DNA from 4 places in the Rhodomicrobium sp. genome. Region 4 is predicted to be linked to each of the others. Evidence: predicted binding sites of a transcription regulator. Region 4 holds the regulator's gene; each other region holds the start of a gene.
The links. The regulator PhoB, encoded in region 4, activates phosphate uptake and scavenging genes when phosphate is short. The targets are predictions, from matches to a motif close to TGTCATNNANCTGTCAT.

Region 1 (7,374 bases), on a different contig from region 4:
GGAGCGGCACTCCGACGCGGTCATGACGAATCTCCTTGGCGCCGATGTGCTGGAGTGGCAGGACATCCTGAGCCGCGATGCCGGGGCGTCCCTGCATCTCTACGGCAAGTCGGAGATCAAGGACGGTCGCAAGCTCGGGCATGTGACCCAAATATCACCGGTGGAAAACTACCGTGGCGCGCCGCGCGCTACATCAAGCTTGAAATAGACAGACAGGGTAAAGCCTGATAGAGTGCGCGCAATGGCCTGCACTCGTGCGGGCTTTTTTATTCCAGCCCAATTCGAACCAAGGGAGTCAGCGTGCAGGTACACGTTCGCGATAACAATGTCGATCAGGCGCTGAAGGCGCTCAAGAAGAAGATGCAGCGCGAAGGTATCTTTCGCGAGATGAAGCTGCGTAACTACTATGAAAAGCCCTCCGAAAAGAGAGCCCGCGAAAAGGCCGAGGCCGTGCGCCGCGCCCGCAAGCTCGCTCGGAAGAAGGCTCAGAGAGAAGGCATCGTTGCTCCCGGCCGCGCCGCAGCACGATAAGTCTTCGTTTCAAATTATACACAGCCGGCGAGAGGTTTCGCGCCGCCATCCGATTGTGGCCCCATTCGGGGCTCACTGTGGCGTCACTTGAGAGCCTTTCGCGAGGGTGGAGCCTGTATTGTGAAGACGGGGACGATAAAAAGAGCGTTGACGGCGGGTGTCGTATGTCTTGCGGGGTTCTCGCTGGCAGCATGCGAAACCCCAGGGGTAAGCGATCAGCGTGCCGCCGACCGTCTGAACAATCCGCAGGTCGACCCGAGGAACAATATCGCGTCCATCTCACAGGTTCTCGCGAAGAACCCGCGAGATGCGAGCGCGCTTAACCTGCGCGGCACAGCCTATGGCCAGGCGGGTGATGGCGAGCGTGCCATCGCCGATTTCACGGCCGCAATCCAGATCAATCCGCAATTCTATCAAGCCTATAACAACCGCGCGCTGATCTATCTGAAGATGGGCCGGTATGACGCTGCGCTCGCCGACTACAATCAGGCGCTTGCGATCAAGCCGGACTACGCCGGAGCCTATGTCGGCCGTGGAAATGTCTACAAGGACCAGCGCAATTATCCGTTGGCCGTGGCAGACTTCACCAAGGCCATAGAACTCAAGCCCGACGATCCCGCGCCGTATTACAGCCGCGGCTTGATCCATCAGGCCATGAACGATCACCGCAACGCGCTGGACGATCTGAACGTCGCCGTGAATTACCGGCCCGACGCGCCCGACCCGCACTTCGCGCGCGGCCAGAGCTTCATGGTCATGCAGGATTACAAGAAGGCGTTCGAGGACTTCCAGGTGGCCGGGACCAACAAAGTCAACAATTACGAGGCGTGGGCGGCGGCTGGTCAGGCTGCGGAAGCCATGGGCGACCGCAAGGAAGCCGCAGTCGCCTACAAGCGCGCGCTTCAAATCAATCGGGAAAGCCGCGTCGCCTATGAGGGCCTGCGCCGCGTCGGCGGCGAAGACGCGTAAAGGCATCCGGCGTGAGCCGCATTCGGCGGGCGGCCGCGATCGGCGCTTGAAAGATCGCGTATTTTCTCCTCATCGATGCAGCGCTTTTCGGCGCCCTCGCGGGTACCGCCGGCTGAGCGCAATCAATTCTGGACACGCGCGCCGGGCTCTGCGGAGCTGCGCGCTGGCGTACACAGGCCGATAACGCCCTATTACGCGAGCGTCACGGATCGATTGAAAGCAATGAGCTTGAGACCGCGTCCCGAGCGGGAGGCATTTTCATCAGGTCTACATTACGAGGCTGCGATGCGCTCTTTGGGCATTCGCGCTCGTTGTCCGCGAGCTTGTCAGCAGGGAAGAAGACCGGGACGCCACCCCGCTTTCGCAGCCGATTCCGAAGGACGCTCGGCTTTGTGTCTTTCTGGGACCGCCGGCAATCCGACAGTCAGGCGATGATATCGGGCAGAAGCTGATCCTCAAAACGCGCGATCTTGTCCTTGAGAAAGAGCTTGCGCTTCTTGAGACGCGTAAGACGCAGCTGGTCGCGATCCGGAGCGCTCTCAAGCGCCGTGATCGCATCGTCCAGATCGCGATGTTCCTGTCTGAGCTGTGCGAGTTTCTGGCGCACACCTCCATCTTCCGAAGTGTTCATCAAACCCCCGGGGATGACGCCAAAAATACTCGGCCCCGAAAAATCGCTTACGAATTTCATCATAGCACGAATCCCGAATTTCCGAAAAAGCGCAATCTCCTCGATCCGCAACGTGTAGCACGGATTGGAAAGATTCTCATGGGATTTTGAAGACGGTCGAAGGAATTTGTTAAGATATGGCGCAAATTTGCAAGGAATTCCAGGTTGCCGATTATGCGCCATGCAACCTCGTCATGACTTGGCGCCAATTATGTCATTTTTTCGCCATAAATTGGGATTGCCATAGGAGGGTTAAACAAAAGTGGAGGCCGGAAATGAGCCTTATTGCGCATATCGAGGAACTCAAAGAGAAGCACCAGACCATTCAGCGGCAGATCGAGCTTGAAATGGCTCGGCCTCTCGTCGACGGGTTGAAGGTTTCCGAACTAAAGCGCCGTAAGCTCCTTCTCAAGGAGAAGATAGAAAAGTTCAAATCCGGAGAGGACGTCGCTCTCAGGGCGTAACACCTCCGAAACGGGCCAAGGCGGCAGGGCATGACCTGCCGCTCAGGCCACAACGCCGTCACCCTCCCCTACCGCGTTCCTTCCTGTCGCTCCGCGCGCCCCTTATAACACGCCCCTCTTTGGCCGCCGCGCGTCGCCGCAATCCCCACAAAAGTCTTGCGCTCTCCGACAGTCGGCTTCATTCCTTTCCGCATGAGCGACAAGAAGCCATCGAAATCACAGGTCAAGGCGCGGCTGCCGAAAGGCATGCGCGACGTCGAAGCGCAGGAACTCCGCGCGCTGAAGCACATGCTCGGCACCATCAGCGAGGTGTACGAGCGCTACGGCTTCGAGCCGCTCGATACGCCTGCGTTTGAATATACCGACGCGCTCGGCAAATTCCTTCCCGACACCGACCGCCCGAACGAGGGCGTGTTCTCGTTTCAGGACGAGGACGAGCAGTGGGTGTCCATGCGCTACGATCTCACCGCGCCGCTCGCGCGTTATGTCGCGCAGAACTTCGATGCCACGCCGAAGCCGTTCCGCCGCTATCAGACGGGCTACGTTTACCGCAACGAGAAGCCCGGCCCCGGCCGCTTCCGTCAATTCATGCAGTTCGACGCGGACACGGTCGGCACCGCGAACCCGGCCGCCGACGCCGAGATGTGCATGCTCGCCTCCGATACGCTCGACGCGCTCGGTCTCGGAGGTTCCTATATAATTAAAGTGTCGAGCCGCACGCTTCTCGACACCGTTCTCGATGCCGCAGGCATCGACGACCAGAAAAAGCGTCTCGTTGTGCTGCGCGCCGTCGACAAGTTCGATCGCCTCGGCATCCCGGGGGTGTCCGATCTGCTTGGAAAGGGCCGCAAGGATGAAAGCGGAGACTTCACGCCCGGCGCGGACCTCACATCGGCGCAGGCGAACGCCGTGCTCGCGCTCCTCAGTGGCGACGCGCCCGCCGACGCGGCCGTCGCAGCCATCATGGAACTCGTGCGCGGCTCAGGCTTCGGCGACGACCGCATCCGCTTCGATCCCACAGTCGTGCGCGGCCTCGAATATTACACCGGCCCCGTCTTCGAGGCGGAACTCACCTTCCCCGCCACGGACGAAAACGGCCAGACCGTGCGCTTCGGCTCGGTCGGCGGCGGCGGTCGTTATGACGGCCTCGTCTCGCGCTTCCGCTCGCAGCCCGTGCCCGCCACCGGCTTTTCCATCGGCGTGTCGCGGCTTTACGCGGCGCTCTCGCATCTCGGCAAGATCGGCGCGGCGAGGGCGGCGGGTCCGGTGGTCGTGCTCGTCATGGACAAAGCGCGCGTCGGCGACTACCAACGCATGGCGCGCCAGCTTCGCGATGCGGGCATCCGAGCCGAGATGTATGTCGGCGAGGCGGGCATGAAGGCGCAGATGAAATACGCCGACAAACGCGGCAGCCCGTGCGTCATCATTCAGGGCGAGGACGAACGCGCCAAGGGCGAAGTCACGATCAAGGATCTGCTGGAAGGCTCGCGGCTTTCCGGCGAAATTGCCGATCATGCCGAGTGGAAAGAGGCGCGCCCCGCGCAGTTTTCCGTGAGCGAGGGCGATCTCGTCGCCGCTGTGAAGAACCTCATCGAAGAGCAGGCCAAGGCGTGACGGCGGAAGGCGCAAAGGAATTCGGGGCGCTCGAAGCGCAGGCCGCGACCATCATGACGCTGTTCGCGGCGAAGGGCTATGAGCGCGTGGCTCCAGCCTTCATCCAACCGGCCAGCCTTTTTCTCGACCGCATCGGCGAGAAACTTCGCGCGCGAACCTATATCTTCAGCGACCCTAGCGGCGAGGAACTTTGCCTCCGTCCCGACCTCACGCTCCCCGTGGCGCGCGTGTTTCTGGAGCGCGGCGCGGGCGATGGCGTTTCGAAATTCAGCTATAACGGCCCCGCGTTCCGCATTCAAACGAAGCCCGAGCGGCTGCGCACGCGCGAATTCCGCCAGGCGGGGATCGAATATTACGGCGCACGCGGCATTGAGGCCGACCTCGAAGTCATGGCGCTTACGCTCGACGCGGTGCGCTCCTGCGGCGTGCTCGATTTCACGATCCGCGTCGGCCATATCAGCCTCGTCCGCGCGCTGCTGAACGCGCTCGACATGCCGCAGCGCTGGCGCGACCGCCTCGCCCGCGCCTTCCGGCGGCAGGCCTTCGCGCAGGAACTGGATATCCTTTCACGCTCGCAGGCCGACCGCGCGCCCGCCTTGCCGGAAACGGCGCTCACCGAAGACGGCTTCCTCGCCCATCTCGATACGGAAGGCGTGCCGTTTATCGGTCTGCGCCGCCCGGCCGAAATCGTGAAGCGCCTGCAGCACAAGGCGGCAGATGCGCAGGAATTGCCGCTTTCAGCCGAAACCGTGCGGCTCGCGCGCGACTATCTCGCGACGCGCGGCGACGTGGACACAGCGCTCGACCGCATCGCGTCTCTCGCCGCTGAGGCGTCGCTCGACCTCGGCCCGGTGATGGACGACGCGCGGGCGCTGCTCGGCGGCATCAAGAAGCTCGCGGGCTGCGCCCCGGTGATCTTCGAGGCCGATTTCGGGCGGCATTTCGAGTATTACACCGGCATGGTGTTCCGGATCGATGCGGCAGGCGTGGAACGGCAGATCGCGGGCGGCGGTCGTTATGACGGCCTCATCCGCGCACTCTCCGGCGGCGCGCGCGACGTGCCCGCCGTAGGCGCTGCAATCCATACCGAGCGGCTGCTCGTCGCGGCCTCGGGGAGATAGCATGGACAAGCTCATCGTCGGCGTGCCGTCCAAGGGGCGGCTGATGGAAGATACGCTCGACCTGTTTCGCAGGGGCGGTGTCGCCATCGAGAAGACGGGCGACGCGCGCGGCTACAAAGGCGCGATGACGGGCGTGCCGGATGTCGCCGTGGAATTTCTTTCTGCGGGCGAGATCGCACGGCACCTGCAAAGCGGGCGGGTGCATCTCGGCGTCACCGGCGAAGATCTTGTGCGCGAGCAGATCCCCGATGCCGACGAGCGCGTGGGCCTCCTCGTGAAGTTCGGCTTCGGCCACGCCAATGTCGTCGTCGCCGTGCCCGATTGCTGGCGTGACGTGGAAACGATGGCAGACCTCGAAGAAGCGGGCGCGCTGTTTACCGCCGAGCACGGCAGGCGGCTTCGCATCGCCACGAAATATCCCATGCTGACGCGCCGCTTCTTTACGGAAAAAGGCGTGGGCCACTATCGCACGGTGGAGAGCCTCGGCGCGACGGAAGGCGCACCCGCCGCCGGCATGGCGGAAGGCATCGTGGACATCACGAGCACGGGCGCGACGCTTCGCGCGAACGGGCTGCGCATCCTTGCCGACGGGCTGATCCTTCGATCCGAGGCCAATCTCGTCGCGGCGCGCGCGGCGCTCGCCGAGCCCCGACTGGCTGCGCTTTGCACCGACATCGCGGAGCGGCTCCGCATGGCGCGCGGCGTAGCCTGACGCTTCGATTGCGATCCTCGGTCAGTCCGGGTCAAATCGGGCTCGATTTGCGGCAGACAAGCTGATCGACATAAACCTGCACGTCGCGCCTGATCGACGGCAGGTTGCTGCTGCGCGCGCGCCAGGGTCACGCAACCGTTGCAGCCGTTGCCCCCAGCATGTGCCTTCCTTGCGGCGTTTCCACTTCGAGAATCCAGATGTCGGGATCGCGGCTCGCCTGCCGTTCAAGATAGGCATCCGCTTCCGCCTCCGCCGCATGAGGCGTGTAGACCGGCTGCCATGCGCGTCCATCTTCCATGAAAAGCGTCCCGGCCGGCGCCATTTCGGCGAACTGCGACGAGAGCGGAGCGAAAACCTGGGCCGTGCCATCGAGAGCGGCGACCTTGATGTAGATCGCTCCGGCATCCGCATCGCCGTGACGCACGAGCGCGGCAGGAATGAAAGCGGTGTCCAGGCGACGCAGGTAGGCGCTCACCCAAATGTGAGATTTAACGCGCATGTTTCCCCTCTTTTACTGAGGCAAAGGCGAAACGCTCCGCCAGCGTGGGGCCGTTGCCTTGGTCATTTTGCGACCGTGCCTCTCCTGCGGCAATGGCTTATCCAGGGCTACAGGAAAGGATGTAAGTCAGCATTAGCGAAAATCGCGGCTTTTTAAGGTGCGGGTCCAATCCGGGTTAACTTTGGAACGTCGGCGTGGCAGTGAGGTTCCGTGCGTCCCTTCGTCGCCGCGCCCATAGCGAACGGCGAATGCGGCGGCATCGGGTTGAAGACGCCCGAGGACGCGCGTGAAATCCGTCAGGCGGCGGCTTACGACATGGATGACGCCGCTTTCCCTTTGCAGAACGCCTTCGCAGAGGATCACTTTCGCACCGAACACAGCCCGGCGATAAGTCTCGGAAAGCTTCGGCCATATGATGAGGTTGGCCGCGCCTGTCTCATCCTCGATCGTCATGAAGATCGTTCCCTTTGCGGTGCCGGGGCGCTGGCGAAACAGCACGAGCCCCGCGATCGTCACGAAGCGACCGTTCGGCAGCGTCTTGAGATCGACGGCGCGCACCATGCCTTGCGCCTGAAGCTCGGCGCGCATGAAGGCCATCGGATGATTCCGCAGCGACAGGCCGAACACCGAATAATCCTCCGCAACGGCCTCGCCCGCATCCAGCGGCGGCAGCGCGACCGCGTCCGGTAAGGGCAATGGTGCGGAAGGCTCCGTTGCCCGCGCGAAAAGCGGCAATTCATCCGCCTCGAACCCCACGACGTCCCACAACGTTTCGCGCCGCGCCCGCGCCACCG
Region 2 (7,374 bases), on a different contig from region 4:
CGGCGTTTTTGCCAAGACTTTCATCCTGGGCCACAAGGACACCAACGTTATTGCCGTGCCGGTGGTGGATCAAAGCGAGCTTTCCGTGCGCGCCCTGAAGTCGCTGCTCGTCGCCTATCCGGGCACACCGGTCGCCGCGACCATCGGCGACGAGACGGCATCGCTTTCGGCCTATGAAAACCTCGTGCGGGGGCCTCGCTTCTGCTTTCTCACGATGACGGCGGGCGCCGCTGAAACGGTGTCTTCATTCGCGAAGGGGTGCGACGTGCTGGTTGTGGACGGCGGCAAGGAAAGCCCGGCGGCGACGCGCGCGGCTCTGGCGGGTGCGATTGCCGACGCCGTGAGAAACGGCACACTTGCGCTGGCGGACCTTCAGGCGTCGGCGCAGCGCCTGTCCACGCTTCGCGGCTCCGCGGCAGCGATATCCAACGGATTTACGACGACGTCGCAGTAAGATGCTTGAATGTACAACCATGGGTTGGTATGAGCCGGGTTGATACAGTTCGGCGAGCAATCCCTTGGCGACGATCGCGATCCTGCATGCGAACCACAAGCATCCCGCCTATACGGGCGCTTCGCTTCGCGCGGGCGCGTTGGGCGGAACCGAAAGCTCGGCGATTTATCTCGCGGAGGCGCTTGCGCGGCGCGGCCATCGGGTCTTCGCGCTGAACCGCCTCAAGGCGTCGTCTGTGGAAAGCGGCGTGACATGGCTACCGCTCGACAGCCGCTCAGATCTGCCGCCTGTCGATGTCGCCATCGCGCTCAACTCGGACCGACTTTATTGGGGTTTCAAGGCGCGCCACAAGCTGACATGGCTGCATACGCCGCCGACGCTTCGCAAATTTCTCAAGCGGCGTAATGCGCTCGCCCTCCTCTGGCATAGGCCGACGGCGGTGCTGCTCGGTGGCTACCACGCATCGACGCTCGACCGGCGCGTGCCGTACCGCCGTCGCGTGGAGATCGCCCACGGTGTGGCGCAAATGTTCTTCGCGCCGGAGCCGGACGCGACGCCACGCGCTGCGAAGGCCGTCTTCTGTTCGCGGCCCTCGCGCGGTCTCGATTTCGTGGCGCGGCTCTGGCCCGGTATTCGCGCGGCCGTTCCCGATGCGGAGTTGCACGTATTCTGCCCCCAGTCGAGCCTTGATGAAGCCGCCGCGCGCATCGGCGGTGCCGGACCGGGCGTGCAGATACGCGGGGGCGTCGCGCGGGCAGAGCTTGCGGCCGAACTCAGGACAGCGCGCGTGATGCTCATCCCCGGCGACCTCGACGAGACCTTTTGCCTTGCGGCTGCGGAGGCAACGGCTTCGGGCGTTCCGCTCGTCACATGCGGGATCGGCGCGCTGAAGGAGCGCGTGCGCCACGGCGAAACCGGCTTTCTCGCCAGCAGCCCCGAGACTTTCACCCGGCATGCCAGCGAGGTACTCGCGGATGACGCGCTCTGGCTTCGCCTCAATCGCGCGTGCATAGCCGGGAGCGGGCTCGCCCGCTGGGACGACCGCGCCGCGGAGTGGGAGCGGCTTTTTTCGGCGCTCGATGCGTGCGATGCTCCTGCCCTCGAACCTTTCCTCGTTGCCGCGCGATAAATCCGTCCGGTTGGCGGACGTCCCATCGCCGACAACCTCGCTGGAGAAAAGATCGCATGACCACGGAACTTACGATGCTGGCGTGGACCGTCGTGCTGGCCATCGTGCAGATCGGCCTTTTCTCCATCGCACGAACGGCGCAATACGGCGCGAAATGGAACATGGGCGCGCGGGACGAAAGGCAGCCGCCGCTCAATCCGATAGCGGATCGGCTGGGCCGCGCGCAGGCGAACCTTTACGAGACGCTGCCGCTGTTCGTCGCCGCGGTGCTCGTGGCACACGCCGCGGGGCGGGAAAGCGCCACCACCGCGCTCGGCGCGCAGCTCTATTTCTGGGGACGCGTCGCCTATGTGCCGCTTTATGCCTTCGGCGTTCCCTACATTCGCACTCTCGTCTGGGGAGTGGCTACGGCCGGGCTGCTGATGGTTCTGTGGCCGCTTCTCGGATAGCGCGACAAGGCGTGAGGGCATGAAAGCCACGCGTCGTCGCCGCAAGGTGTTCCGTGTTGCCCCTTATGTCTTGCCTCTTTGGGGCGCGCCGCTACAGTCGCGCCCACAAGCAGGGCCGGTTCGCCGCTCCGTTTCCGCGCCATTGAGGCAGCGAAGGAAACTCTGCCGCGGCTCGAACGTTGATGCGAGCGGCCCTCGCTTCGACAGGCGGCAGCGCCGGCGCATTGAACGGACGATAAATAAACCTATCGCTTGGATTCCAGGCGAAAAGCCATCAGGCTCAGGGAGTAAAGCGTCAGCATGGACAATACGATCCGTCTCTCCCCGCATGCAACGTTCTGGGTGGCGGTCGTCGCCCTCGGCACGATGGGGCTCATGGTGTTCGCCGACGTGCTGATGCCTTTCGCGGCGGGGTTCGTGCTCGCCTACCTGTTTCACCCGCTGGTCAATCGGCTAAACCGCATCGGCGTCCATCGCGGCGCGGCGGCGTTTGCGATCATCGCGGTGCTGATCCTGATCTTCGTCGCGATCTTCGCGCTGCTCATTCCTCCGCTGGTCGATCAGCTTCGGCAATTTGCGCAGGATCTGCCGGGCTATTATCAGCGCGCGCGCGCCTATCTCTGGGAGCATTACCCGCAATATATCAAGTCCATTCAGAGCACGGTCCAGCAACAGGAGGGTACGGGCGCGGCGCAGGGGCAGGCACAGGATGTGGCTGGCGTGGTCGCGGGCTATCTGCGGAGCCTTGCGGAAAGCAGCCTCGCCTTCTTCAACACGCTCGCGCTTCTCTTTCTGACGCCGGTGGTGACGTTCTTCCTGCTGCGCGACTGGGACAAGATGCTCGCGTCCGTCGACAGCCTTCTTCCGAAGCGGGACGCTCCGACGATCCGCAAACTTGCGGGGGAGGTCGACGACACGATTTCCGGCTATCTGCGCGGGATGTTCATCGTGCTGTCGATCCTGTCGGTGTTCTACATGGTGACGCTTGGCCTGATCGGGCTCAATTACGGCCTCCTCATCGGCCTTTTCGCAGGCATCGTCAGCTTCGTGCCATACCTCGGCTCGACGAGCGGCTTGCTGGTCGCAGGCGGTGTTGCGCTTGCTCAATTCGCGCCGGATTACGCCATGGTGGCGCTCGTTGTCGGGGTTTTCATCTTCGGACAAGTCATCGAGGGCAACGTGCTGACGCCGAACATCGTCGGAAATCAGGTGCGGCTACATCCGGTATGGCTTCTTTTCGCGCTCGTCGCGTCGGGTTATCTTCTCGGCTTCACCGGCCTTCTGATCTCGGTACCGCTTGCAGCGGTCATCGGCGTGCTGGTGCGCTTTGCGATCCGAAAATATCAGGAAAGCGAAATTTATGACGAGCAAAAGGGTAGCGCCGCAGTGGAAGCGGTCGAAGGCACGAAGCCGCGCAAGACAGCGGCCATCGGCTGAGGCCGGTTGATGTCATCCCAGCTCGTGCTCGATCTGCCCCGGCGTTTCGCCTATGACGAGGGCGATTTCTTCGTGACGGCCCGAAACGGCCGCGCCTTCGGCCTCGTCGGCCAATGGCCGGACTGGCACGCGCCTGCGGCCGTCATCTGGGGCCCGCCGCAATCGGGCAAGACATATCTCGCCCATATCTGGAGCGCGCGGGCGAACGCGGCATTCGCCGATCCCGCGCTTCTCGGAAGTCACATTTGGGCCGCGCCCTGGCAGCCGCTCGTTCTGGAAGATGTGGACGCGTCAGGGCTGCCCGAGACGGCGCTGTTTCATCATCTGAACCTGGCGCGCGAACACGGCTCGTTCATTCTCCTGACCGCGCGAACGCCGCCCGGAAGCTGGCGGATCGCGCTGCCGGATCTGCGCTCGCGCATCCGCTCCTATCCAACGGCCGAAATTCAGCCCCCGGACGAGGAGCATCTGGCCGCGCTTCTCCTGAAGCATTTCAGCGATCGCGGCATCGAGATCGCCCCGGACGTGATTGCCTATCTCGTCCAGCGCATCGAGCGTTCGATGGCGGCGGCGGATGCCGTGGCGTCTCTGCTCGACAAGGCGGCGCTGGCCGAACGCCGCCGGATCACGCGCAGCTTCGCGGCCAAGGTCTTGAAGGCGGCGGGGGGCGGACCGGACAGCGGGGACGACGAGCCGGACGACGGCATCTGAAGCCGCGCGCCCCGAGGGCCGCGCAGGACCGCCCTGCGCCGACAGGTGCCAACGCCTTTGCGTCGCCGGATCGCCCGAGCAAATCCGCCGGAAGAAGCTCTTGCGACGGTGCGGGCGCGGCGTCATCTTTTTAAGTTCAGTTTGTTCGTCGCGTGAACGTCCGCACCATCGACCGCTGCGAGCGAAACGTGCCTTCCGGCGTTTTGCCTCGGTGTCTTGTGTTCGTCATGTCACAAAGCGCTTCCAAGCTCTGAGTGCGCAATTCACGCGTCACAAGGACGCCAAAACGGAGATCATGGAAATGAAAATCGCCGAAGCCGAACCTGCCCCCACATACCGGGACAGAATAGAAGCCTTTGGCGTGGAACGCTTCTTCAACAGGGAATTGTCGTGGCTCGCATTCAACAAGCGCGTCCTTGAGGAATCGGCGAACACCCGCAACCCCCTTCTGGAGCGCGTTCGGTTTCTGGCGATTTCGGGCTCCAACCTCGATGAGTTCTATCGCGTGCGCGTGGCGGGTCTGCACGAACAGGCGGCGACCGAAATCGTTGAAGTCTCGCCCGACGGACTGACGCCGAAGCAGCAGGTGGACAAGATCAACGAATCCGTCGTTCCGCTTTCCGCGATCCAGCAGGAGCGCTGGAACGCGCTTCGCGAGGACATGGAGCAGGAGAACATCCAGATCGCCACCGCGGCGTCGATTTCCGACGCGGAACGGGACTGGCTCGAAATCTATTTCATGCGGCGGGTTTTTTCGGCGCTGAGTGCCGTGGCGGTGGACGCCGCGCATCCTTTCCCGCACGTGCAGAGTCAGGAACTGGTGCTCGTGCTGGAATGCACGCGGGAACTCACTCTCGTCCGCGATTCGGATTTCGAGGGCGAACCGCGCCTGATGTATGCGCTTGTCGTGATCCCGAACGGTCTCGATCGCTTCATCCGACTGCCGCAGACGGAAGGCGAGGGCGGCAAGCCCGTGATCCGCTTCATCGCGATGGAAGTGCTGATCGCGCTTTACGCGCACACGCTGTTGCCGGGCTTCAAGGTCAGGCATGTCGGCCTCTTCAGGCCGCTGCGGAACAGCGAAATCGAGTTTCAGGAAAAAAGCGAGGATCTTCAGAAGGTGCTCCGCAAGGCGCTGGTGCGGCGCCAGCTCGGCGAGGTGATCCGGCTCGAAATGAGCGCGTCGTTGCCTGCGCCCGCGCGCGAACTCATCATCGCCGGGCTCAAGATCGGGCGAGACGACGTGGTGCCGGTCGACGGGCTTTTCGCCATCGCCGACGTCTCGCAACTTATCGTGAACGACCGGCCGGATCTGCTCTACAAGCCCTTTGAAATCCGCTTTCCGGAACGGATCGCCGAGTTCGACAATGACTGTTTCGCGGCCATCTCGGCCAAGGACATCATCGTTCATCATCCGTACGAGTCGTTCGACGTGGTGCTGCAATATCTGCGGCAGGCCGCATCCGATCCCGATGTCGTCGCCATCAAATGGACGCTCTACCGCACGTCGAAACGCTCTCCCATCGTGGAGGCGCTCCGGCAGGCGCGCGAGGCGGGCAAGAGCGTGACCGTGATGATCGAAGTGACCGCCCGCTTCGACGAATTGAACAACCTCGAATGGGCGAAGCAGCTCGAAGCGGTGGGCGTGCACGTGGTCTACGGCCTGACCCAGCTCGATCTCAAGACGCATGCGAAGCTCGGGCAGGTTGTGCGCAAGGAGAACGGCGAGCTTCGCACCTATTGCCACATCGGCACCGGCAATTATCACCCGGCGACGGCGAAGATCTACACGGACCTGTCCTATTTCACGGCCGACCCGGCTGTCGGCCGTGACGTGTCGCGCATCTTCAATTACGTGACGACCTACAGCCGCCCGAACAACCTCGAACGCATGTATATCTCGCCCCACGGCATCAAGGCTCGGATCATCGAGGAGATCCATAACGAGATCGCTCACGCCAAGGCCGGGCGCCCCGCCGCGATCTGGATGAAGCTCAACGCGCTCGTCGATCCCGAGGTGATCGATGCGCTCTATGAGGCGAGTCTGTCGGGCGTACCCGTCGACCTCGTCATCCGCGGCATCTGCTGCCTCAAGCCCGGCATTCGCGGACTTTCCGAAAACATCCGCGCGAAAAGCATCATCGGACGATTTCTGGAACATTCACGCATCTATTGTTTCGGGGCAGGGCACGGATTGCCATCCGAGGATGCGCACGTGTATATCAGTTCCGCCGACATGATGCCGCGCAACCTTGAGCGGCGCGTCGAGGCCATGACCGCGATAACGAATTCAACCGTCCACGAACAGGTTCTCGACCAGATCATGATCGCCAATCTGAAGGATAATCTCCAGAGCTGGAAAATCGAGAGCGATGGCAGCTCCCAGCGCTTTCATCTGAAGCCCGGCGAGGAACCCTTCAGCGCGCATGAGTATTTCATGACCAATCCCAGCCTTTCCGGGCGCGGCGGCGCACTCAAGCAGAATTTCCCGCGACGTTTCGCGGTCGCATCGGCGCCGCATGCCTGACGCAGAGAATTACATCAAGCCACCGGCTGCGGCGGCCGGATCGAATGTAAAACTCCAGCCTTCACGGGCTTCAACAAGTGTCATGGGTGAAGCGCACGCCCTGCTTGAAGGCGGGCAGCAATGTCAAGCAAACCCATGCCCCAGCGCACGAGGATGATTTGTGGATAATTCGACGCTCGGTTCGATAAGTGGGCGGTTGCCTGGCGCGCGCCCGGTGGCCGTCATCGACATCGGTTCGAACTCCATCCGCCTTGTCGTGTATGAAAGGCTCACCCGCGCTCCAACGCCTCTTTTTCAGGAAAAGGCGATGTGCGGGCTCGGCCGTTATCTCAACGAACTGAAGCGCCTCAATCCCGAAACGGTGCCAAGCGCGCTCGCCTCGCTGGCGCGCTTCCGCAAGCTCGCCGACATCTGCGGCGTCCGCGAGCGCGACATTCATCCGTTCGCGACAGCAGCGGTCCGCTGGGCTGAGGACGGCCCGGAATTTCTCGCGAAGGCGGAGGAGGCCTGCGGCGTCCCGATCCGCGTGATCGGCAACGCCGAAGAGGCGGAGCTTGCCGCCACGGGCGTTCGCGCGGGGTTCGTGAATCCGCGCGGCATCGTCGGCGACCTTGGCGGCGGGAGCATGGAGCTTGTGCGCATCGATGGCGAAACGCTGTCCGACAAG
Region 3 (7,374 bases), on a different contig from region 4:
AATTTCGCTCTCCCTACGGATCAAGTTTCTTGACGGGTCATAAAATTATACGCATAATTGAACTATAATGTGGTTCTCGTTGTCTTTCAACGGGGTAGACAAAATTTTGAGCGGAAGGTGCGCCGTCATGGGTGTAAAGATTGACATTATCGCGGCCGCCGGAGCCTTCCTCATCGACATTGGAGACGGCCGGTCCACGCTCGTCTATTCGAAGGAGGCTTCCAGCCCCGACCTCCACACGGATGGCGGGCCGGAAGCGATGACGGAGCTGCATCGCCATCTGAAGAAATCCGGCCGCGATGGCCTCGCAACCGTGTGCATTACCGAACGGAACGCCTGCCGTCACTTCGGCGAGGTCTTCTGGCTCCGGCATTCTGCCGCGTATCAGGCTCCCGACCGCATCCGGATCGACGAACTTCGCGTTCCGGCCTCGCTTCTGATGGAGGAAGATGCGCGAGACGGCGACGAACTCGTGCGCCGGGAAGCGCTGTTTCGTCTTCGTCAGGGCAAAGGTGTGCTAGTCTTCTGCGGCGTGCCAAGCGTCCGTGCGTGGGTCGACCGCCACGGCGTTGATTTCGACCGCAACCAGCATCTTTTCGTCGACATGGCTGGCACCGGAGGCCGCAATCGCATCGCGGATACGCCGACCTCGCTGCCGCATTAGAGAAACCGTCACTGCGCGATCCGATTTTCCGTCGCTTCGCGGTTGCCTTCAGTCGCCTCCCCAGCGTGCGCTTTCATCTTGTCGGAAAATCGCGTCACACTCGCGCGGAGACGCTCTTCGCGATGCGCTTCACCCTCGCCGGAGCGCTGAACGCCTGCCGGAGAAGCGCCAACGCCCGGAACACAGACGGCGGCCATGGGCGCGACGCGGCGAGGATCTCACGCAATCCCCCGGTCGTTTCATCGGCTCCCCGCAGCCCGGAAATGCACGAGCCGATTTGCCGCAATCATCGCATTCCTGTCAGGTTTGTGCATTATCAACGACGCGCGCGCCTCTACGCGGAGGCGAGGACGAAACACGCGAAGCCGTAGCGGCCACCGTTGACTCATGAGCCGCAAGACCGGCGCATGAGAATGCGCGCGCGAGCGATCGTAAACCGCACATCAGAAAGCGGAAAAGGCAATGTTCAGGGAGAACGCGAAAGGAACGTGTTCAAACTCGAAGAGGAATTGCCATGACCGCTATCGTGGATCTTAACGGAAAACGCGGCCTTGTTATCGGCATAGCGAACGAAAACAGCATCGCGGCCGGTTGTGCTGCGGCATTTCATCAGGCCGGTGCGGAACTCGCGGTCACATACCTCAACGACAAGGCGCTGAAATTCGTCAGTCCCGTTGCCGAGGCGCTCAAGGCACGTATCCTTCTTCCCTGCGACGTCCGCATTCCCGGCCAGCTTGAAGAGGTGTTCGAGACTATCGCCCGCCAGTGGGGACAGCTCGATTTCGTGCTGCATTCCATCGCTTTCGCGCCGCGCGAGGATTTGCAGACAAGCGTCGTAAACTGCTCGGCCGAGGGCTTCGCGCTCGCGATGGATATTTCGTGCCACTCTTTCATCCGCACGACGAAACTCGCGGTGCCGCTGATGAGCGACGGCGGCTCGCTGCTGACGGTCACGTTCTACGGATCGGAGCGGGTCGTCGAAAACTATAACCTCATGGGCCCGGTGAAGGCCGCGCTCGAATCGACAGTCCGCTATATCGCCGCCGACCTCGCGGACAAGCGCATCCGTGCCAACGCCATTTCCGCAGGTCCGGTCAAGACACGCGCGGCTTCGGGCATCGGACGTTTCGATGAGCTTCTCGATGAAGTCCGCCAGCGCACGCCCGGTCATCACCTCGTCAGCATCGAGGATATCGGCCGCGTGGCCGCTTTCCTTGCAAGCGATGCGGGCGCCTCGACGAACGGCTCCGTTGTGTTCGCCGACAATGGTTTCCACACGGTAGCCTGACGCAAGTCAGACCGAGGTACAGTTGCAGGCTTGCGCTTGCGGCCGTACCTCGACCTCCACGCAACGCTCCGGCGCGAGCCGATCAGACCAGCGCGCCGTTGAAAGGTAGGAAAATGGACACGATCACGACCGCCCTCGTGCTCGCACTCGCGGTTGTGCTGAGCGGATGGGTGTCGCGCGCGCTCCCTGTCGCGTTGCCGCTGCCGCTCGTCCAGATCGCACTCGGCGCGGGCATCGCCAACATCGCGGATCTCGGCGTGGAGCTGAAGCCGGACATCTTCTTCCTGCTGTTCCTGCCGCCGCTGCTGTTTCTCGACGGCTGGCGCATCCCGAAGGAAGGGCTGTTCCGCGACGCGACGACCATCCTGGAACTCTCCTTCGGCCTCGTGATCTTTACGGTGCTCGGCGTCGGATTGTTTGTGCATTGGCTCATCCCGTCGATGCCGCTCGCGGTGGCCTTCGCACTCGCCGCCGTGGTATCGCCGACGGACCCGATCGCGGTGTCCGCCATTGCCCAGCGCGTTCCCGTGCCAAGGCGGCTCATGCACATCCTCGAAGGCGAGTCGCTCCTGAACGACGCATCCGGCCTCGTCTGCATGCAGTTTGCCGTGGCCGCGGCGCTGACCGGAACATTCTCGCTCATCGATGCAACCGGCACATTCGTCTGGCTCGCGGCGGGAGGCATCGCCATCGGCACCGGTGTCACATGGGCGGTGACACGGTCGAAAAACTGGTTCGCCCGTACCTTCGGCGAAGACCCCGGCACGCAGATCCTCATCAGCCTTCTCATTCCGTTCGGCGCTTATCTTCTGGCCGAGCATTTCCATTGTTCGGGCATTCTGGCGGCGGTGGCCGCCGGCATCACCATGAGCTACGCGGAGCAGACCGGGCAGGCCATGGCGTTGACGCGGGTCAGCCGGGCCGCCGTGTGGGATACGGTGCAGTTCGCGGTCAAGGGCGTGATCTTCGTGCTTCTCGGCGAGCAGTTGCCCACCATCGGCGCGGGAGCCGCGCAGGTGGTGCGCGATACAGGGCACAGCGATCCGGCGTGGCTCATGATGTACGTCGTCGCCATAAGCGCCGCGCTGATCGCGCTCCGTCTCGTCTGGGTTTGGGTATCGCTGCGCTTCACGCTTTTTCGCGCGGCGCTTCGGGGCGAAGTCATCCGGAAGCCGGGCTGGCGCCTCGTCGCCGTCACCGCGCTCGCGGGCGTGCGGGGGGCAATAACGCTTGCGGGTGTCCTCACGCTTCCCCTCGTGATGGAGGACGGGCTTACGCCGTTTCCTGCCCGCGACCTCGCGATTTACCTCGCGGCGGGCGTGATCATCGTGTCGCTCGTCATCGCCAGCATCGCCTTGCCGTTTCTCCTCGGCAAACTCAAGCTTCCGCCGGAACCGGCGCGGGAAGAAGAAGAGGACATGGCTCGAAGTCTCGTCGCCGAAGCCGCGCTGAGAGCCATCGAGACGCACAAGCGTTCCGGGGGAGACGATCTCGAAGACGCGGCTCTCTACGCAGATGTCGCGGCGAACATCGGCGACTTCTACCGACAGCGCATCCGCGACAAGTCGGCCGACGGCGAAGGCCGCGAAGCGGTGCGCCGCGCCTACCAGATCGAACGCGAGCTTCGTCTCGCAGCGATCCGGGCCGAGCGCATGGAGATTCTTCGCCTCCGGCGCTCCCGGCAGATTTCGGAGGAAGTGGCGCGCAAGTTCGTCCGCGAACTCGATTTCATCGAAGCGCGGCTGATGTCGGCCTGAGCCGGGGCACAAAAAAGACGACCGCCATGGGCGGCCGTCTCCCGTCTCGCTTGCGCCGTATCCCCCCGTGCGGCGAGACTGTCTACTTCACGGCGGCAGACTCCGTGCCCGCCTTCTCCAGAAGGCCCGAAGCGTGCGTCATGACGTGGAAGATCATGTTCTGCTCGATCACGCCCTGGAAGAGGTGCGCCGACGGCCCTTGGGCGAAAATCGCCACATCGTCGCCCGCGTGCGATTCCGCGTCGAGCGGAATCAGCGCCTGCTGGCGAAAGTCGAGGGAGGTTGTGTCCACGCCGTTGAGATCGGCGCGCGGCTCGTTCGCCTTTGCCCCCGGACCGTTCAGATAGCCGAGCGTGGTGTAGGGCTTGCCGTCGAGGCCATAACCGGCGAGGCCGAGGATCGGATTGCCGCGCTTGGGATAGCCCGAGATCGAAAAGACGTGGCTGTGATCCGCTGTGAGGATAATCAGCGTCTCCTCGGGATTGACCTTGGCGTAGGCAGCCTTTACCGCCTCGTCGAGCGCCAGCGTGTCGAGAAGCGCGAGACCGGCCTTGCCGTCATGATGCGCGTGGTCGATACGGCCACCCTCCACCATCAGCACGAAGCCTTCCTTGTTCTGCGATAGAAGGTCTATGGCCTTGGTGGTCATCTCCGCGAGCGAGGGTTCGCCCGCCTTGTCCTTCTCGCGTTCCGCCTCGTATTGCATGTGACTGCGCTCGAAAAGGCCGAGCACATGGCCCGTCTTGGCCGGGTCGATGGAATCGAACTGCGCCTTGTTCCAGACATACACCCCATCGTTGTATTTGCGCTGCCACTCTTCGACGAGATTGCGGCCATCGGCGCGGGCACCCGTCTTGCCTTCGTACTCGGGATCGGCAGCTTCCTTCGGCAGGAAGTACGAGCGGCCACCGCCGAAAATCACTTCAAAACCATTGCCGGCCGGCCATTCGATGAGCTGGGTTGCGATGTCCTTGCAACCTGCCGCCTTCGCGGGACCGGGCAGGTTCGTGTCGACTTCCCAATCGCGCCCTGCAGTCTTGGCGTAGGCGGCAGCCGGTGTCGCGTGGGTGATGCGCGTGGTCGTAATGATGCCGGTCGAAAGCCCGGCCTTTTCCGCGAGTTCGAAAATCGTCGTGACTTCGTTGCCCTTCTGGCTCGCGCAATTGCCTACCACGACATGCTGATCGACGCCGATGGTTCCGTTGACCGACTTCACACCGGAAACCATCGCGGTCGCGGTCGGCGCAGAGTCCGCCACCTGGCTGTCATGCGTGTAGGTTTTCGACAGCGCCACGTAGGGAAGAAGCGTCTCGAAGGCGAGCGAGTTGCTCTCGCCGTCGCCGCCGCGCCGCTGGCCGTCGAGGATGCGCGCCGCCGTCACCGTGGGAATCGACATGCCGTCGCCGACGAAAAGGATAATGTTTTTGGCCTTTTTCGTGTTGGGCTGGCGCGCGAGGATCTTTTCGAGATCCGCTTTCGCCGCGAGAAAATAGCTGTCCTGAGCCTGTTTGATGCTCTGCGCCTCCGCTGGTGCGCACAGCGCTGCAATGCCCGCGAACCCCAGGGCAACAGCGACGGTCCGTGATGTCATGTCGTGCTCCGTGATGGGTTGCCAGCCGATCGGCAAACCCTGGCTTCCCTCTTACGACGGCCTTGTCACAGATATGTGTCGACGCCCGAACGGCACAGGGGACGCACTGATTCCCGGTCATGTCAGACATGCAAGGCGCGAATGGATAAGGTCCCGGTCTGGCGGCGCCCTTCCCCCCTCTTTCGTGGGTATTTTTAAGTTTTCCGTTTTGTTTTCAACGGTAGTCCGAAAGTCTTAGCCCCAATGTCTTAGCTCCGTCGCATGGGAGCTATGCTAAATCTGCGATGTATTCGCGCACCGGAAACGCCTCCGGCAACCGCCATTTGTCCGGTTTTTCGAAAACAGACGCATATCCAAGATTGGGAGGGTTTAGTGACAGACATCGCAGCAGGAAGAGCCTACACGCCTGCCGGGGAAATAAGCCCGGCGGAACAGCGCAAGGTGGTCTTTGCGTCATCGCTCGGGACGGTCTTCGAGTGGTACGACTTCTACCTTTACGGTTCGCTCGCGGCCATCATCGGCTCGCACTTCTTCTCGGGCCTGACCGAGTCCGGTCAGTTCATCTTCGCCCTGCTCGCCTTTGCTGCGGGCTTCTTCGTGCGCCCCTTCGGCGCCATCGTGTTCGGCCGCCTCGGCGATCTCGTCGGCCGTAAGTACACCTTCCTTATCACCATCCTCATCATGGGCCTGTCGACCTTCCTCGTCGGCATCCTCCCCGGCTACAATACGATCGGCGTCGCGGCACCCGTCATCCTGATCGGGTTGCGCCTGCTGCAGGGTCTGGCACTCGGCGGCGAATATGGCGGCGCGGCGATCTATGTGGCTGAGCATGCGGAACCCACGAAGCGCGGCTACCGGACGAGCTGGATCCAGACGACGGCGACGCTCGGCCTGTTCCTCTCGCTCATCGTGATCCTGCTCTGCCGCCAGTTCTCGCCCGGCGATACCGCTGCCGAAAAGGCTGCCTCGTTCGCGGCGGAATACGGCTTCTGGCGCATTCCCTTCCTCGTTTCCATCGTGCTGCTCGGCATCTCGGTCTGGATCCGCATGACCCTGAACGAATCGCCGGTCTTCAAGCAGATGAAGGAAGAGGGCCGCACCTCGAAGGCTCCGCTCTCGGAAGCGTTCGGCAACTGGACCAACGGCCGCATCGTTCTTCTCGCGCTTCTCGGCCTCACGGCCGGTCAGGCCGTCGTTTGGTACACGGGCCAATTCTACGCGCTGTTCTTCCTGACGCAGACGCTCAAGGTCGATCCCTACTGGTCGAACATCATGATCGCGATTGCGCTCCTTATCGGCACGCCGTTCTTCGTGATCTTCGGCTGGCTCTCCGACAAGATCGGCCGCAAGCCCATCATCATGCTGGGTCTGCTGCTCGCGATCCTCACCTACTACCCGACGGGCCTTCTGAAGCCTCTCGGCCTCGGGTCCTATGCCTATCCCGGCGTGTTCGAACTCCTGACCCATGCCGGTAACCCGCAGCTTGCCAAGGCCATCGAGACGTCACCGGTTACGGTCGTCGCCGATCCGAGCCAGTGCCGTCTCCAGTTCGACCCCGTCGGCAAGTCGAAGTTCACCTCGCCTTGCGACGTTGCGAAGTCCTCGCTCGTGAAGGCCGGTGTGCCTTACATCAACGAGACGGGCGCGACCGGCACAGCCTCGATCAAGATCGGCGATACGATAGTGCAGTCCTATGACGCAGCCGGCCCCGACGCGAAGGTTCAGGGCGACCGCTTCAAGAAGGAACTCGCCGAGGCGCTCAAGACCGCGGGCTATCCGGCCAAGTCTTCGCTCGAAGGCGTGAGCTGGGCCGTTGTCGCTCTCCTCGTCTACCTCGTCATCCTCGTGACGATGGTGTACGGCCCGATCGCGGCGATGCTCGTCGAACTCTTCCCGACCCGCATCCGCTACACCGCGATGTCGCTGCCCTATCACATCGGCAACGGCTGGTTCGGCGGCTTCCTCCCGATCACCGCCTTCGCCATCGTGGCCTCGACCGGCAACATCTACGCCGGCCTGATGTATCCGATCATCGTGGCGATCATGACCCTCGTCCTCGGCGTGCTCTTCCTGC
Region 4 (7,374 bases):
AAACATCAATAACCTCGCGGCCGTGCCGTCGATCGTCTTCGGTCTGCTCGGTCTGGCGGTGTTCATCAACTTCGCCGGGTTGCCACGCTCCGCGTCGATCGTCGGCGGGCTCGTGCTCACGCTTCGGACGTTGCCGACCGTGATCATAGCGACGCGTGCGTCGATTACCGCGGTGCCGCCGTCGATCCGCGAGGCGGCTCTCGGGATTGGCGCGTCGAAAGTGCAGAGCGTGTTCCACCACGTGCTGCCGCTCTCGCTTCCCGGCATCATCACCGGAACGATCATCGGCCTCGTCCAGGCCATCGGCGAAACGGCTCCGCTCCTCATGATTGGCATGGTTGCCTTCGTGGTGGACGTACCGCAATCGCCGCTCGATCCCGCGACGGCGCTGCCCGTGCAGATCTACATGTGGGCGACGGAGGCCGAACGCGGCTTTGTTGAAAAGACAGCGGGCGCAACCATCGTCTTGCTCGGCATTCTCGCCGTCATGAACATTATCGCCATGGTCCTGCGGAAAAGGTACGAACGCAAATGGTAGATTTCTCTATCGAACCGGGTGCCCTTAATTCCAACCCCGCTCCTTCGGCTTTGCCAGCGGGACAGCCGGTCGACTACAAGGTCAACGCGCGCAACGTCTCGGTCTTCTACGGAGAAAAGCAGGCGCTTTTCAACGTCGGCATCGACATCCCGGATCGGAGCGTCACGGCCTTCATCGGTCCCTCGGGCTGCGGCAAGAGCACGTTCCTGCGTTGTTTCAATCGCATGAACGACACCATCGCCTCGGCGAGGGTAAAGGGCGAAATCCTGGTCCAGGGGAAGAACATCTATGCTCCCGATGTCGACCCGGTTCAGGTGCGGGCACGTGTCGGCATGGTGTTTCAGAAGCCGAACCCGTTTCCGAAGACGATCTTCGAGAACGTGGCGTACGGTCCACGCATTCACGGGCTTGCCAAGTCGAAGGCCGATCTCGAAGAAATCGTTGTCAGAAGCCTGCAACGGGCCGGCCTCTTCAACGAAGTGAAGGATCGCCTCGACGGCGAAGGCACCGGCTTGTCGGGCGGCCAGCAGCAGCGCCTTTGTATCGCTCGCGCAATCGCGGTCAGCCCGGAAGTCATTCTGATGGATGAGCCGTGTTCCGCGCTCGATCCGATCGCCACCGCGAAGATCGAGGAGTTGATCGACGAGCTTCGCGAAAACTACTGCATCGTCATTGTGACCCATAACATGCAGCAGGCGGCACGCGTTTCTCAGCGCACGGCCTTTTTCCATCTGGGCTACCTTGTGGAAGAGGACACGACGGATCAGATCTTCATGAACCCCAAGGACAAGCGCACGCAGGATTATATCACGGGGCGGTTTGGCTAGTGTCACGGGGCCTGCACCTGATGCGCCGCGTCTCGCGGCGGCACAGGGCAGGTGGCGCAGGGTGGATACGCTGCCCCGTCGGCCCGAGACGCTGATAACAGGTCGGCGCGCTTCCTGGACGCGCGAACGCACCGGAGGAAACGGTAGTGTCTGGAAACGCCGACAGATCTTACGAAGGGGAACTCAAGTCGCTCGACACGATGATCGCCCAGATGGGGGGCCTTGCCGAGCAAGCCCTGGGGCAGGCCATCGACGCGCTCTACCATCGCGACCCGGACCTCGCCGAGGTGACGCTGGCAAACGACCGCAGCATCGACACGCTGGAGCGACTCGTCGACGAACTCGCCATCTCGATCATCGCCCGTCGAGCGCCGGTTGCATCGGATCTCCGGCAGATCGTTACCGCGATACGCATCGCGCTCGACCTCGAACGTATCGGCGACCTGTCGAAGAACATCGCCAAGCGCGCCATCGCCATCGCCGCCGAACCTCGACCGAATCAGGTCATGACGGGCTTCGTGCATATCGGCGAGGCGGCGCTGCGGCAACTGAAGGATGTGCTCGACGCCTATTCGCAGCGGGACGCGGACGCTGCTCTTGCAGTCTGGCAGCGCGATCACGAGATCGACGCCATGTATAACTCGCTCTACGGCGAGCTGCTGACGACGATGATGGACGAGCCGCAGAGCGCCAGCGTTTACGCGCATCTCCTGTTCGGTGCAAAGAACATCGAACGCATCGGCGATCACGCGACGAATATCGCGGAAACGATTTATTTCCTGATCCACGGCAAGGCGCTTGGCGATGAGCGCCCGAAGGCAGACAGCACAAGTTCGCTGACGCTCGGGCGCCTCGCGTCGGTGAAGAGCTGACGGAGCAGGATGCGTGACGGCGCGCTGAGACGGTCACAGCATGGACGGGCGCTGGAAGGTGCGGGGTAGCAGAAGCAGACGATGAATGCCAAGATCCTGATTGTCGAAGATGAAGAAGCCCTTGCTCTCCTCCTGCAATATAATCTGGAAGCGGAAGGGTTCTCCGTATCGATCTCGCAGCGGGGCGACGAGGCGGAAGTGGCCATCGGTGAAGACCCGCCGGACCTGATCATCCTCGACTGGATGCTGCCGGGCCTGTCCGGCATCGAACTGTGCCGCCGCTTGCGCTCGGGCAAGACGGCGCGTTCGATCCCCATCCTGCTTTTGACGGCGCGCGGAGAAGAGGCGGACCGCATTCGCGGCCTGACCGTCGGCGCGGACGACTATGTGGTGAAGCCGTTCTCGGTGCCCGAGCTACTGGCCCGCGTGAAGGCGATCCTCCGCCGGGCCGCGCCCGAGCGCATTTCGCAGACGCTGGAAGTCGAAGACATCGAACTGGACCGCGAAACCTATCGCGTGATGCGAAGCGGTCGCGAGGTGCGGCTCGGCCCGACCGAGTTCAAGCTTCTCGAATTTTTGATGGAAAGCCCTGGCCGCGTATTCTCGCGCACGCAATTGCTGGATGGCGTATGGGGGCGCGACGTTTATGTGGACGAGCGCACGGTAGACGTGCACATCGGCCGCCTGCGCAAGGCGATCAATCGCGGCAAGGAAAGAGACCCGATCCGCACCGTTCGCGGCGCGGGTTATGCGCTGGGTGAGAAATTCCCGGGGCAGAGCCTGTCCGAATAGCGGCGGCCGAGCTTCCGAAAAGATGGAAGCCGAGGCTTGCGGCCCCGGCTTCACTCCCCGCTGTATTCTGTAACTTAAAAGCCACAGATCAAAACAATGCTGCACATCGTCAACAAAAGTTTCGATCAAGCTTTGCGACTCACCGTATAGATGAGTTGCGCCGGTCACATGGCGCGGCGTTTCTTGGCGACAGGGTTGTATGCGATCGCCGAGTGGTGTTCGCAGTACGGGCTTCCGGAATTCTTCCGGCGTCCGCAAAAGTGAAAACCTTCCTCCATGGGATCGCCGATCGGCCAATGGCACATGTTTTCCTTCAGATCGACCAAGCGGATCAATCCTTCGGGTGCAGGCTCCAGATCCGGCAGCGTCAGCGGAATAATGGTTGCTGGCTTGCGTTGCTCAGGCTCCGGCGCAATCTTCAGTGCCGTGTTGCCGAAGGTACGATATTGAACTTGCGGCGACCGCGCAGGGAAAAGTGCAATATTCGATCGCGGACGGGCCGTTCTGATGCGCGAGGTGGTCGCGCGGCCGGCGAGTCCGAGGCGATGTACTTTTCCAATAACAGCGTTACGCGTAACTTCCCCAAGTTTCGTAGCGATCTGGCTTGCACTCAAGCCGTCGGCCCAAAGCTTTTTCAAGAGTTCAACACGCTCGTCTGTCCAACTCATAAATTTTAGCTCCTCGTTCATTCCGGCGGACGAACCGCGAATAAGGTCGTGACCGCTGGACGGATGACCAGCGGGGCCACGGGCGCTAACGCAAGACAAGGAGACACAAGCGTAATCCCGACGCCCGGAAACTCGGGGCGTACCCTCCACGAGGGCTATCGAGAACGCATTTCACTGAGATACAAGCTTCGCATCGATACTATGCGAGGTGGTGTATGCGGCTACGCGCATTTCGGAAGGCGATGGCACCACTCCATCTCATGGGAGCATAATTGCACAAAAGAGCCGGTCCGACAAATTTCAGAAACCTTAACGAAGGCGTAAATCGTTACATTTGGGGTGCGCTGTGTCTTTTATGCCGGTTGACACTGCCGCGAACTGTTGGAAAATAAGCTCACGAGCCTGAGCCGCCCGCCAGACGGAGCGGCTTTTTTAATTTGAAAACGAGTGGAAAAATGTCTGCGGTTCTCGGGACCTATGCGCGGATCAATGTCGAATTCGAGCGCGGCGAAGGCGCGTGGCTCGAAACCGCTGCGGGGGAACGATATCTCGACTTCGGCAGCGGCGTCGCGGTTAACGCTCTCGGGCACGCTCATCCGCATCTCATCGCGGCGCTGACGGAGCAGGCGCACAAGGTCTGGCACACCTCGAACCTCTATCGCGTGCGCGGTCAGGAACGGCTGGCGGAGCGGCTTTGCGCGCTGACCTTCGCGGATAAGGTGTTTTTCGCCAACTCCGGCGCCGAGGCGATGGAATGCTCCATCAAGATGGCGCGCAAGTATCACTCCTATAATGGGCAGCCGGAGCGCTGGCGCATCATCACTTTCGAAGGCGCGTTCCATGGGCGCACGCTGGCGACCATCGCCGCGGGCAATCAGGAAAAGCATCTGAAGGGGTTTGGCCCGAAGGTGGACGGCTTCGACCAGGTGCCCGTGGGCGACCTCGAAGCTCTGCGCGCCGCGATCACGCATGAAACGGCCGCGCTTCTGATCGAGCCGATTCAGGGTGAAGGCGGCGTCCGCCCCGTTGGCTGGCCGTTTCTTCGCGCGCTTCGCCAGATCGCGGACGAGCACGGCCTTCTTCTTGTTCTCGACGAGGTGCAGACCGGCGTGGGCCGTACCGGCAAGTTCTTCGCGCATGAGTGGGCGGGAATCGAACCGGACATCATGGGCATCGCCAAGGGGATCGGCGGCGGCTTCCCCGTGGGCGCATGTCTTGCGACCGAGAAAGCGGCCTCCGGCATGACGGCGGGAAGCCATGGCTCGACGTTCGGCGGTAATCCGCTTGCGATGGCCGTGGCAAACGCCGTGCTCGACATCGCGACAAAGGCGGAATTTCTGGGCCATGTCCAAGAGATGAGCTTGCTTTTCAAGCAACGGCTTGCTGAAATCGTAGACCGTCACCCACGTATCATCACCGACATACGCGGCGAGGGACTCATGCTCGGACTAAAATGTAAAGTGCCCAGCACGGACGTCTCTAGCACGCTTTTTGCAGAGAAGCTGCTCACGGTGTCCGCGGGCGATAACGTCGTCAGACTTCTGCCACCGCTCATCGTGACGGAAGCCGAAATCAAAGAGGCGTGCGAAAAGATAGAAAGCGCATGTGCGAGGCTCGATGCTACACTTCCAGCGTAATTCGGCGATCAAAGAGCCCTCGGCTCCGCGTCATTTTCTCGACATCGACGACTACGACTTCGATACGCTCCGGCTTATCCTCGACAACGCGCACACGCTCAAGAAGCTGATCAAGACCAGCCCTCCTTCGGCGTGGCCGAAGGTTGCGGAGGGCAAGGTGCTTGCGATGGTGTTCGAGAAATCGTCCACGCGCACGCGCGTCTCGTTCGACGTCGCGATGAGGCAGCTCGGCGGCGAGACGATCGTGCTCAACAGCAACGACATGCAGCTCGGGCGCGGCGAAACCATCGCCGACACCGCGCGCGTGCTGTCTCGCTACGTCGACGCGATCATGATGCGCTGCACCTCTCATGAGGCGCTGATCGAGCTTTCCGAGCACGCTACGGTGCCGGTCATCAACGGTCTGTCGGATCGCTCGCATCCCTGTCAGATCCTCGCCGACATCATGACGCTGGAAGAGCACAAGGGCGACATCGCCCCGCTCAAGGTGGCATGGATCGGCGACTTCAACAACGTGACCGCGTCGTGGGTTCACGCCGCCGTGCGCTTCGGCTTTGCTCTGACGCTGGCGACGCCGAAACCTCTTCAGCCGCCCCGGAGCTTCCTCGACTGGGCCAACGACGAAGGCGGCCGCATCACCGTGGTCGAAGACCCGACCATCGCGGTCGACGGCGCCGACTGCGTGGTGACGGATGTCTGGGTTTCGATGGGCCAGGAAAACGCCGCCGAGCGCGAGACGCTGCTGGCGCCCTATCAGGTGAGCGGCGCCCTCATGGAAAAAGCCGACAAGGATGCCATATTCATGCATTGCCTGCCGGCGCACCGCGGCAGGGAGGTAACGGACGACGTTATCGACGGCCCGCAATCCGTGGTCTTCGACGAAGCCGAAAACCGGCTGCACGCGCAGCGGGCTATTCTCGCATGGTGCTTCGAGAAGGTTTGATGGGTGGAGATTTTGCCGGTGATCCCGGCGTGAAGTACAACGACTACGTTCTGCCATTTCAATTGGAAGCGTCGGGCGCGCGCGGGCGGCTCGTGCGCCTCGGTCCCGTGCTCGACAGCATTCTCGGGCGTCATGACTATCCCGAGCCGGTGCTGCTCCTTCTCGGCGAGGCGGTCACGCTGACCGCGATGCTCGGTGCGGCGCTGAAATTCGATGGCAAGTTCATCCTGCAAACGCAATCCGACGGCGCTGTGGGCTTTCTCGTCGTGCATTACAGCTCTCCCGGCCAGATCCGTGGCTATGCGAGCTATGACGCTGACGAAGTCGCCCATCTCCTTAATGGAGCCGCTCCCAAAAAGCCGCTGATCGGCAATGGCCATCTCGCGATGACCATCGATCCCGGCGCCGGCATGGAGCGCTATCAGGGCATTGTCGCGCTGACCGGCAATACGCTCGTCGATGCCGCGCACGAGTATTTCGACCAGTCCGAGCAGATCCCGACCTTCATCCGCATTGCCGTTGCCCGGCAATACACAGCGGGGGAGGACGGCGGACCGGGCCGCTGGACGTGGCGCGCGGGCGGCCTGATGGTGCAGAAGCTGACGCGCGAGGGCGGATATGAATCCGGCCGGGATGTTGGCACCGACGAGGTGGACGACGACGGCTGGCGGCGCGCGCAGGCCCTGGCGACGACGGTACAGGATCATGAATTGCTCGATCCGACGCTCGGCTCGGACCGGCTGCTCTATCGCCTGTTCCATGAAGAAGGCGTGCGTGTCTTCGACGCGGCGCCCGTGGAAGCGCGCTGCAACTGCTCGCGCGAGCGTGTGGAAGCGATGCTCGAACAGTTCTCGCCCGATCAGGTGGAGGCCATGGCCGAAGACGGCACGATCGTCGTGAAATGCGAGTTCTGCAACACGCAATACAGCTTCGACGCCGATCGGTATCTGCATCCCGGCGAGCCGAATTGACGACGGGCTGAAGCGAAACACGATGGGACACGGGCGCAACCCGTGTCCTTGTCATATCTGGGGAGACGGACGGCATGCGCTTTGAAGGAACCGACACGTACGTCGCCACCGATGACCTGCGCGTGG

Region 1: a site for PhoB is predicted at 2,383-2,399, ahead of QM659_RS12905 (YdcH family protein). Genes of this name have one in related genera too.
Region 2: a site for PhoB is predicted at 4,393-4,409, ahead of QM659_RS01350 (RNA degradosome polyphosphate kinase). Genes of this name have one in related genera too.
Region 3: a site for PhoB is predicted at 5,354-5,370, ahead of QM659_RS12545 (alkaline phosphatase). Genes of this name have one in related genera too.

The regions. Positions count from the first base shown of each region.
Region 1 covers NZ_JASGFR010000032.1:16,792-24,165, forward strand. The annotation lists gene QM659_RS12885 (5-(carboxyamino)imidazole ribonucleotide synthase) at 1-208, shown strand, start outside; gene rpsU (30S ribosomal protein S21) at 301-531, shown strand; gene QM659_RS12895 (tetratricopeptide repeat protein) at 652-1,500, shown strand; gene QM659_RS12900 (YdcH family protein) at 1,925-2,131, opposite strand; gene QM659_RS12905 (YdcH family protein) at 2,446-2,634, shown strand; gene hisS (histidine--tRNA ligase) at 2,827-4,248, shown strand; gene QM659_RS12915 (ATP phosphoribosyltransferase regulatory subunit) at 4,245-5,369, shown strand; gene hisG (ATP phosphoribosyltransferase) at 5,371-6,081, shown strand; gene QM659_RS12925 (DUF1491 family protein) at 6,209-6,580, opposite strand; gene QM659_RS12930 (error-prone DNA polymerase) at 6,713-7,374, opposite strand, start outside.
Region 2 covers NZ_JASGFR010000002.1:93,372-100,745, reverse strand. The annotation lists gene QM659_RS01375 (hypothetical protein) at 1-454, shown strand, start outside; gene QM659_RS01370 (glycosyltransferase family 4 protein) at 519-1,583, shown strand; gene QM659_RS01365 (MAPEG family protein) at 1,640-2,032, shown strand; gene QM659_RS01360 (AI-2E family transporter) at 2,333-3,469, shown strand; gene QM659_RS01355 (HdaA/DnaA family protein) at 3,479-4,180, shown strand; gene QM659_RS01350 (RNA degradosome polyphosphate kinase) at 4,482-6,707, shown strand; gene QM659_RS01345 (exopolyphosphatase) at 6,868-7,374, shown strand, end outside.
Region 3 covers NZ_JASGFR010000030.1:19,435-26,808, forward strand. The annotation lists gene QM659_RS12525 (WYL domain-containing protein) at 1-1, opposite strand, end outside; gene QM659_RS12530 (hypothetical protein) at 128-664, shown strand; gene fabI (enoyl-ACP reductase FabI) at 1,179-1,952, shown strand; gene QM659_RS12540 (Na+/H+ antiporter) at 2,066-3,709, shown strand; gene QM659_RS12545 (alkaline phosphatase) at 3,792-5,300, opposite strand; gene QM659_RS12550 (MFS transporter) at 5,673-7,374, shown strand, end outside.
Region 4 covers NZ_JASGFR010000014.1:52,855-60,228, forward strand. The annotation lists gene pstA (phosphate ABC transporter permease PstA) at 1-538, shown strand, start outside; gene pstB (phosphate ABC transporter ATP-binding protein PstB) at 532-1,365, shown strand; gene phoU (phosphate signaling complex protein PhoU) at 1,512-2,237, shown strand; gene phoB (phosphate regulon transcriptional regulator PhoB) at 2,319-3,029, shown strand; gene QM659_RS07635 (GcrA family cell cycle regulator) at 3,194-3,697, opposite strand; gene QM659_RS07640 (aspartate aminotransferase family protein) at 4,153-5,334, shown strand; gene argF (ornithine carbamoyltransferase) at 5,315-6,277, shown strand; gene QM659_RS07650 (Hsp33 family molecular chaperone) at 6,277-7,248, shown strand; gene QM659_RS07655 (AAA family ATPase) at 7,323-7,374, shown strand, end outside.